Regions from separate parts of the Variovorax sp. GW823-FHT02B07 genome, predicted to be linked through region 2. Evidence: riboswitches for the same ligand, from Rfam matches in the RefSeq annotation. Region 2 holds a riboswitch; the other holds the start of a gene.
What was found. A riboswitch is a leader RNA that binds a small molecule or an ion and turns the genes downstream of it on or off. The one in region 2 is predicted to bind cobalamin.
Positions count from the first base shown of each region.

Region 1 (4,082 bases), on a different contig from region 2:
CGAGACGAACGACATCCCCTACGTGGTGGCCGAGCAGAACCGCGAGCTGGTCGAGAAGCTGCGCGAGGCCGGCATCCCCGCCGTGTGGGGCGACGCGGCCGACCCGGCGGTGCTGATCCAGGCGCACGTGGCGCGCGCCCGCGTGCTCGTGGTGGCCACGCCCGACGCCATGAACGTGCGCCAGATGATCGAAACCGCGCGCACGCTGAACCCCACCATCCAGACCGTGGTGCGCAGCCACAACGAGCAGGAAGCCCGCCTGCTGGCCGCCGAAACCGACGCGAAGGTGTTCCTGGGCGAACAGGAACTCGCCCAGGCCATGGCCCGCGATGTGGTGCAGCGCGCCGCCGCGATGGCGGTGCCGGCCTGAGAACTCAAAGGTCCTCGATCACCAGCGTGCGGTAGCGCTCGGCGATCGAGTAGGGCACGGTACGCACCAGTTCCATCACGCGCTCGGCGATGGCGCCGTCCTTGGTGCGGATCAGCAGGCCCGTGTGGCCTTCGTGGGCCAGCTGGATGAAGGCGCGCACCGTGTCGCCGTCGGTGCCGGCGGAGGGCAGGGGACTGTGCGAGGCATGCACGGTCGGCGCGATTTCCGCCAGGACGGTTTCGGCCGGTATCAGGTAGACCTCGTCGCCGCTCACGATGCCTTTCGCGATCAGCCCGTGGCCGATGCGGCTGGCGTCTTCGACGCTCGGAAACATCACCAGGGAGTAACCGGTCGGGTAGAACGCGCCACCGAAGGCGGCGCGCATGTTGGGTTCAAGCGTGAAATGTTTCATGCTGACTCCTTGTTCTGATGCAACTCCCCACCCCTAACATTAGGCCGCGCGGCGTCCGGGCACTGTAGGAGAAGCCCTAGTACTGACAACCGCGCCGGCCCCTTGCCCGTTCAAAGGCGGGTTCATTCCCTGTTTCATTTTTGACCGTCATGCCTTCGCCGAGAGACATCGCACTCACCGTCCACGAACTGGAAGAAGGGGAGTTCTACTGGGTGCTGATGGAGGCCGTGGACGGCTCGCCCGGCGACTCCACCCATGTGTACGTGCCGCTCGAAGCCGCCCACGAGCCCTACGGCACGTATTCGAATGCACTGGTGGCCGGCGTGGCGGTGCTGCGGCGGCTCTTCGGGCCCGACGGCAAGCCCGTCTGACGGGGCCCGCAAGGGAGCTGCCGGAGGGCGCTCCCTATAATCCCGGCGGTTGGAAACATTGGTTCACACCGGTGTCGTCCAACACCCCACGGTTCGAAGGTGCCCTGCACGACCAGTCACAGGATTGGCGGCGGGGTTAAACGGGAAGCAGGTGCGAGGCGTCGTTTTTTCGAACGACCCTTCCATTCCTGCGCTGCCCCCGCAACGGTCAGCGGACATCGACACCCTCAGGTCTCGGCGATTCTTCGCCCGGGCAGCCACTGCGCTTCGGCGTGGGAAGGCGAGGGCTTCGGCGCCGAGGTGCATGCATTGCACCCCGACGCACTCCGCGAGCCCGGATACCGGCCTTCGCAACCGCCTTCGGATGCTGCGGGAGTGCGTGTCCGGGCCTGCCGCTTTTCCCTCGCGCGAAACGGCACCGCCCCTCGTCTCTTCTCCCTCGGCGTCCGCGATCGGTCAAGAGCCTGCGGGGACGCGGGCTGGAGGAGAAGTCGGATGAATCGCATTGCATCGCCGCCGCGCGATCGCTCGGGCCCGCCCCTGCAACGGGTGCGCCTTTCGGGTCTTTCAGGTCTTTCGCTGGGGCTCGGCCTCGCTTGCGGGCCAGTTCTCGCCCAGTCGGGCGACACGGCCGGCCGTCCCAGCCTCACGCCCGTGCAGGTCGAAGCCAGCCGCCACACGCCGCTGGCCTTGGACGAGCCCACGCAGACCGGCAGCCGCCTGGGCCTCACGCCGCTCGAAACACCGGCCAGCATCGAGGTGCTGACCGGCGACGCCATCCGCGCGCGCGGCGACGTGTCGGTGGTCGAGGCCGCGAGCCGTGCCACCGGCATCACGGGTTCGCCCGCGCCGGGCAACGGCGGCTCGTCGCTGTCGGCGCGCGGCTTCAACGGCCACGGCTCGGTGATGCAGCTGTACGACGGCACGCGCCTGTACGTGGGCGCAGGCACCGTCACCTTCCCGTTCGACACCTGGTCGACCGACCGCATCGAGGTGCTGCGCGGCGCCGCCTCGGTGATGTTCGGCGAAGGCGCCATCGGCGGCGCGATCAACGTGGTGCCCAAGAAGCCCACGCGCGGCCCGATTCGCAACGAAGCACTCGTGACCGTCGGCTCCGACGCCACGCGCCAGGTCGCCTTCGGCAGCGGCGGGGCGATCAACGACATGCTCTCGTACCGCTTCGACATCAGCCACCGCAGGACCGACGGCTTCATGCGGCGCGGCGAGGCCGAGAGCCTGGCGGTGGGCGGCGCGGTGCGGCTCGACGTGTCGCCGCGGCTGCAGTTCACGCTCTCGCACGACGAGGGCCGCCAGACGCCGCAGCGCTACTTTGGCGTGCCGCTCGTCAACGGCCGCGTGAGCAGCCTGAACCGCGAACAGAACTACAACCTCGACGACGCCGAGGTCAAGTACCGCGACCGCTGGACCCGCCTCGATGCGCAGTGGACGCCCAACGACGCCGTCACCGTGCGCAACCAGCTCTATCGCCTGGACAGCAAGCGCCACTGGCGCGACAGCGAAACCTACACCTACAGCGCCACCACGAACCGCGTGACGCGCGGCGACTACCTGGAAATCGGCCACGACCAGGAGCAGATCGGCAACCGCACCGACGCCACCTTCAAGCACGCGCTGTTCGGCCTGAAGAACCAGGTGCTGGTGGGCTTCGACGCCAACCGCATCGACTTCCTGAATTCGAGCGACACGCCCTACGGCGGGCGCTCGGTGGTCGACGCCTTCGTCTTCAACCCCGGCTACTACGTCTCGCCCACGCCCTACCTGCCGCGCTACAAGACCAGGACCAGCACTTACGCCTTCTTCGCCGAAGACAAGCTGGCCTTCAACGAACACTGGTCGGTGGTCGGCAGCCTGCGCTGGGACCACGCGAAGATCGTGCGCACCGACCCGCAGGGCCGTGCCCCGCGCCTGGACAAGACCTTCGAGTACGCCACGGGCCGCTTGGGCGTGGTCTACGCGCCCGACGCCGCGCAGTCGTTCTATGCGCAGGTGGCGCGCGCGGCCGATCCGCTCACCGGGCTCATCAGCACCTCGGCCACGCAGGTGCCGTTCGAGCTCAGCGTCGGCAAGCAGGTCGAGGTGGGCTACAAGCGCCAGCTGGCCGAGGGCCGCGGCGCGTGGAGCGTGGCGGCCTACCGCATCGAGAAGACCAAGCTGCTGTCGCGCGACGCGAACGACCCGACCGTCGTGCAGCAGATCGGCAAGCAGTCGTCCGAAGGCATCGAGGCCACGCTCGACCTGGCGCTGACCTCCACGCTGCGCCTCGAAGCCAACGCCGCGCGGCTGCGTGCGCGCTACGACGACTTCAACGAGGCGGTCGGCAAGTCGCTGGTCTCGCGCGCGGGCAACACGCCCGCCGGCGTGCCCGAGGTGGCTGCCAACCTGTGGCTGCACTGGCGCTTCCTGCCGCAGTGGGAGGCCGAACTCGGCGTGCGCCACGTCGGCGCGCGGCAGGTCGATGCGGCCAACACGCGCCGCATCGGCTCCTACACCGTGGCCGACGCGGGCGTGAGCTGGCAGGCGAACCCGTCGCTCAAGCTCGCGCTGCGCGCCTTCAACCTCGCCGACCGCAAGTACCCGGTCTCGTTCTCGAACGGCGGCAACCAGTGGCTGCTGGGCCGGCCGCGCTCGTTCGAGCTGTCGGCGTTCGTGACCTTCTGAACAAGAATGGCCGCATGAGCACCGCATGGCAACACACATGGCCTCCGCTGCGGCGGGCGCTGTACTGGACGCACCGATGGCTGGGCATCGGCGGCTGCCTGCTGTTCGTCATGTGGTTCGTCTCGGGCGTGGTCATGATGTACGTGGGGTACCCGAACCTCACGGACGAAGAGCGGCTCGCGGGGCTCGCCCCGGTACGCCTCGAACAGGCGGTGGTCGCGCCGGCTGTCGCGCTCGATGCGCTGCCGCT
Region 1 is NZ_JBXAJX010000002.1:1,025,825-1,029,906, forward strand. It holds gene AC1RGU_RS15735 (cation:proton antiporter domain-containing protein) at 1-370, shown strand, start outside; gene AC1RGU_RS15740 (hypothetical protein) at 375-782, opposite strand; gene AC1RGU_RS15745 (hypothetical protein) at 932-1,153, shown strand; cobalamin riboswitch at 1,235-1,517, shown strand; gene AC1RGU_RS15750 (TonB-dependent receptor) at 1,649-3,832, shown strand; gene AC1RGU_RS15755 (PepSY domain-containing protein) at 3,847-4,082, shown strand, end outside.
Region 1: linked by a shared signal. The riboswitch ahead of AC1RGU_RS15750 (TonB-dependent receptor) and the one ahead of AC1RGU_RS08580 (TonB-dependent receptor domain-containing protein) in region 2 are both predicted to bind cobalamin.

Region 2 (4,082 bases):
GGGAAAGAACGAGCGGCTGAAAAAGCAACGGCCCCGTGCGGTGAAGCAGGGGGCCGTGGCGGGAAAAGGTGTCTGCAGATGGTGTGCCGGACCCGCATCCTGAACCAGGGTTCAGGTGGGCGAGGGCAGCAGGACTTCGGGTTCATCTGACGCGAGATGATCACGCCCGTCAAGCGATGTACCAAGCCCGGCTCCGGAGAGCATTGGAACAAGGAAATATTAAGCCCGACACGTCTGCAGACAAAACGGATTTTACGCCCCGGATGTGCCGGGCCGCGTGCCCTCAGAGCAAATGTCCATCGCCCGCCAGGGCCTGATCGAGTCTCTGAATGAGCTGGGCGGCCTGCGGGTCGGTGTCACCGGAGGTTTCGTCGGTGCTCGTTGCAGGTGCAGCAGCAGGGGCCGGTGCGGCGGCAGCAGCGGCAGAACTGGCCTGCTGGGCCGCGAGATCGAAAGCCAGGTTCAGCGAGGCGAGCACGGCGATGCGATCGCGTGCCTTCACCTTGCCCGCGTCGCGGATCTTGCACATGGCCGCGTCCACGCGGTCGACGGCCTCGCGCAGTTGCGCCTCGCCGCCGTCGGGACAGCCAAGCAAGTAGCTCTGGCCCATGATCTGTACTTCAATCTGCTTCATGCGTGATGGGAATCTTCGGAAGGGGGTTCGGCCGGCAGCCGTTCGAGCAGGGCATCGAGGCGGGTGCGGGCCGCGGCGAGCCGCGACTTCAGGCCGTCGCGTTCACGCGTGAGCGCATCGACCTGTTCCTGCAGCAGCGCGTTGGTGCGCTGCACCTCTTCGTGACGCACGAGCAGGCGTTCCACACGCTCGGCGATCTGGTCGATGGGGCTGGAGGCGGGCATGGTTGGCGATTGTAGTTTCCCGGGAATTCGGAACATCCGGCGCACCGCGCGGGGCGCGCACCGGACGTGGCCGAGATTCTGGGGCCTGCGCCGCTCGTGATCAAACCCGGTGTGGCGTGTGCGCCCCGTGGGCCTAAAATCTCGCCCGTTGGTGCTCGCGGCGTGGTTCGCACGGCGCAGTTCAACGGGAAGCAGGAGTGGACGTCCCCCGGGGCCGAAGCCGCCTGCGCTGCCCCCGCAACGGTCAAGCAGACGACGCCGCAACGCGTCACCCCTTTCCATCCAGCCACTGGGCGCCCTGAAACAGGTGCCTGGGAAGGCGGCAAAGGGTCGATCTGCCAGCCCGGATACCGGCCAACAAGGCGGCTGCCGCATCGGCAGCCATGACGCCCATGGCGCCGGCGGGGAAGCCGGCCAGGGCATAGAAGTTCGTTCGGTTCACCCCATGATTTCCTGTGTTTCCCTCTCCAGCGGCCGCGCCAGCGTGCGCCGCCACCGTCCCGCGTGCCTGCCGCTGACGCTCGCCCTGGCCTCGGCCTTCGGCGGCCTGGCCCTGGTGCCACTGGCCGCGCAGGCGCAAGCTGCTGCATCTGCCACGCTCGACGAGACCGTCGTCACCGCCAACCGCACGCCACAGGCGCTGTCGGACCTGGTGGGCGATGTCTCCGTCATCGACCGCAAGACCATCGAGCGCAGCGGTGCGACCGGCGTGGCCGACGTGCTGGCGCGCCTGCCTGGCATGGAGATCTCGCGCAGCGGCGGCGTGGGCAACGCCACCAGCGTGTTCATCCGCGGCGCCGAATCGCGCTTCACCGCGGTCTACCTCGATGGTGTGCGCATCGATTCGCAATCGACCGGCGGCGCCGGCTGGGAAGGCATTCCGCTCGCGCAGATCGACCGCATCGAAGTGCTGCGCGGCCCGGCCGCCGCGGTGTACGGCTCGGACGCCGTGGGCGGCGTGATCCAGCTCTTCACCAAGCGCGGCGAGGAGGGCGTGTCGCCCTACGCCGGCATCGGCTTCGGCAGCCACGGCCTGCGCCGGATCGAAGGCGGCGTGAGCGGCAAGTCGGGGCTGCTCGACTACTCGTTCGGCGTGGCGCATGAGGAAAGCAAGGGCTTCAACATCCAGCCGATCGCCAAGCGCACGCCTTCGAAGGACGGCTTCACCAACCCCGACCGCGACGGCTACCGCAGCACCTCGGGCAACCTGAAGCTGGGCTTCCAGATCACGCCCGACCAGCGCATCGACGCCACCTTGCTCACCAGCAACACCGAGGCGGCCTACGACCCGTCGGTGAGCTTTCGCACCAAGCCGCCGATCACCTTCCGCGACGACGTGTCGACCAACGAACTGCGCACCGCCGGGCTGACCTGGTCGGCGAAGTGGAACGACATCTACAGCACCCGCCTGCAGGTGACCGATTCGCAGACCGTCTACAAGACCCAGCCCTCGTTCTATCGCACCGAAACCCGTCTGCGCGGCTACCTGTTCCAGAACGAGTTCCGTTTCGGCGCGCACCTGGTGACCGCCACGCTCGAGCGCCGCGAAGACGCGCTCGAGAACGCGCCGACCACCTCGGCCAAGCTGTTCTCGCGCGACCGCTCGCAGAACGCCGCCGCACTGGGTTACGGCTACGTGAAGGGCCCGCATTCGCTGCAGCTGCATGTGCGCCATGACGACGACAGCGAGTTCGGCGGCAAGACCACCGGCAGCGCCGCCTACGGCTACGCGATCACGCCGAGCCTGCGCGCCACCGTGTCGGCCGGCACCGCGTTCCGCGCGCCCACGCTGTACCAGCGCTTCAGCGAGTACGGCCTGGCGAGCCTGCAACCCGAATCGAGCCGCAACGTCGAGCTGGGCCTGCAGTACACGGCCGGCGCCACGCAGGCCGGCATCGTGCTGTACCGCAACCGCGTGCAGAACCTGATCGTGTTCGACGGCAGCGCCAAGGGCTGCCAGTCGTCGTTCGGCTGCTACGCCAGCACGGCGCGTGCGCGCTACCAGGGCGTGACCCTTACGGGCGGCCACCGCATCGGCGACGTCACGCTGCGCGCCTCGCTCGACTACCAGGACCCGCGCGACCTCGCCACCGATCACCTGCTGGCACGCCGTGCCCGGGCCCACGGCACGCTGGGCGCCGACTGGCGCATTGCCGGCTGGACGCTGGGCGCCGAGGTCCAGAGCTCTGGCAAGCGCTACGACGACGCGGCCAACACCGTCAAGCTCGGCGGCTACACGCTGCTGAACCTGTCGGCCAGCAAGCAGATCATGCGCGACCTGAACCTGGTGGCGCGCGTGGACAATGTGGGCGACAAGGACTACCAGTTCGCACGGCTCTACGCCACCGGGGGCCGCACCGCGTACGTCGGACTCAAGTGGACTCCGCAGTAAACACCCGCCGCTCTTCGCTCGGCGCAGCCGTCACCTGCGCCGCGGTGCTCGTGGCCGCGCCGGCCTCGGGGCAGGGCAAGACCACGGTCGCGGCCGCGCTCGCGCGGCTGCACGTGCGCCAGGGCCGCCGCGTGCGGGCCTTCAAGTGCGGTCCCGACTTCCTCGATCCGCACTGGCTCGCGCTGGCCACCGGCGCGCCGGTGCATTCGCTCGACCTGTGGATGACCGGCGAGGCCGACTGCCGCGCGCGCCTGCATGCCGCCGCGAGCGAGGCCGACCTGGTCATCGTCGAAGGCGTGATGGGCCTGTTCGACGGCACGCCCAGCGCGGCCGAGCTGGCCGAGCGCCTGGGCCTGCCCGTGCTGGCCGTGATCGACGCCCAGGCCATGACCGGCACCTTCGGCGCGCTGGCCTACGGCCTGCAGAACTTCCGCCCGGGCCTGCCCTGGGCCGGCGTGCTGGCCAACCGCGTGGCCGGCGAGCGCCATGCCGACATGCTGAAGGACGCATTGCGCGAACCCGGCGACTGGCTCGGCGCCTTGCCGCGCAGCGCCGATTTCGCGCTGCCCGAACGCCACCTGGGGCTGGTCGGTGCCGCCGAACTCGGCGATGCGATGGTGCGGCTCGACGCTGCGGCCGACGTGCTCGCCGCCACGCCGCTGGGTCAGCGCACGCCCGGGCAGCTGCCGCAGGTGCGCTTCGAGCCCGCGCCGACGGCGCCCGTCGCGCCGCTGCTGGCCGGACGCACCATCGCCATCGCGCGCGACACGGCGTTCTCGTTCATCTACCCGGCCAACCTCGAGGTGCTCGAAGCCCTCGGCGCGCGGCTCGC
Region 2 is NZ_JBXAJX010000001.1:1,830,285-1,834,366, forward strand. It holds gene AC1RGU_RS08570 (cell division protein ZapA) at 284-634, opposite strand; gene AC1RGU_RS08575 (hypothetical protein) at 631-858, opposite strand; cobalamin riboswitch at 992-1,231, shown strand; gene AC1RGU_RS08580 (TonB-dependent receptor domain-containing protein) at 1,304-3,250, shown strand; gene AC1RGU_RS08585 (cobyrinic acid a,c-diamide synthase CobB) at 3,235-4,082, shown strand, end outside.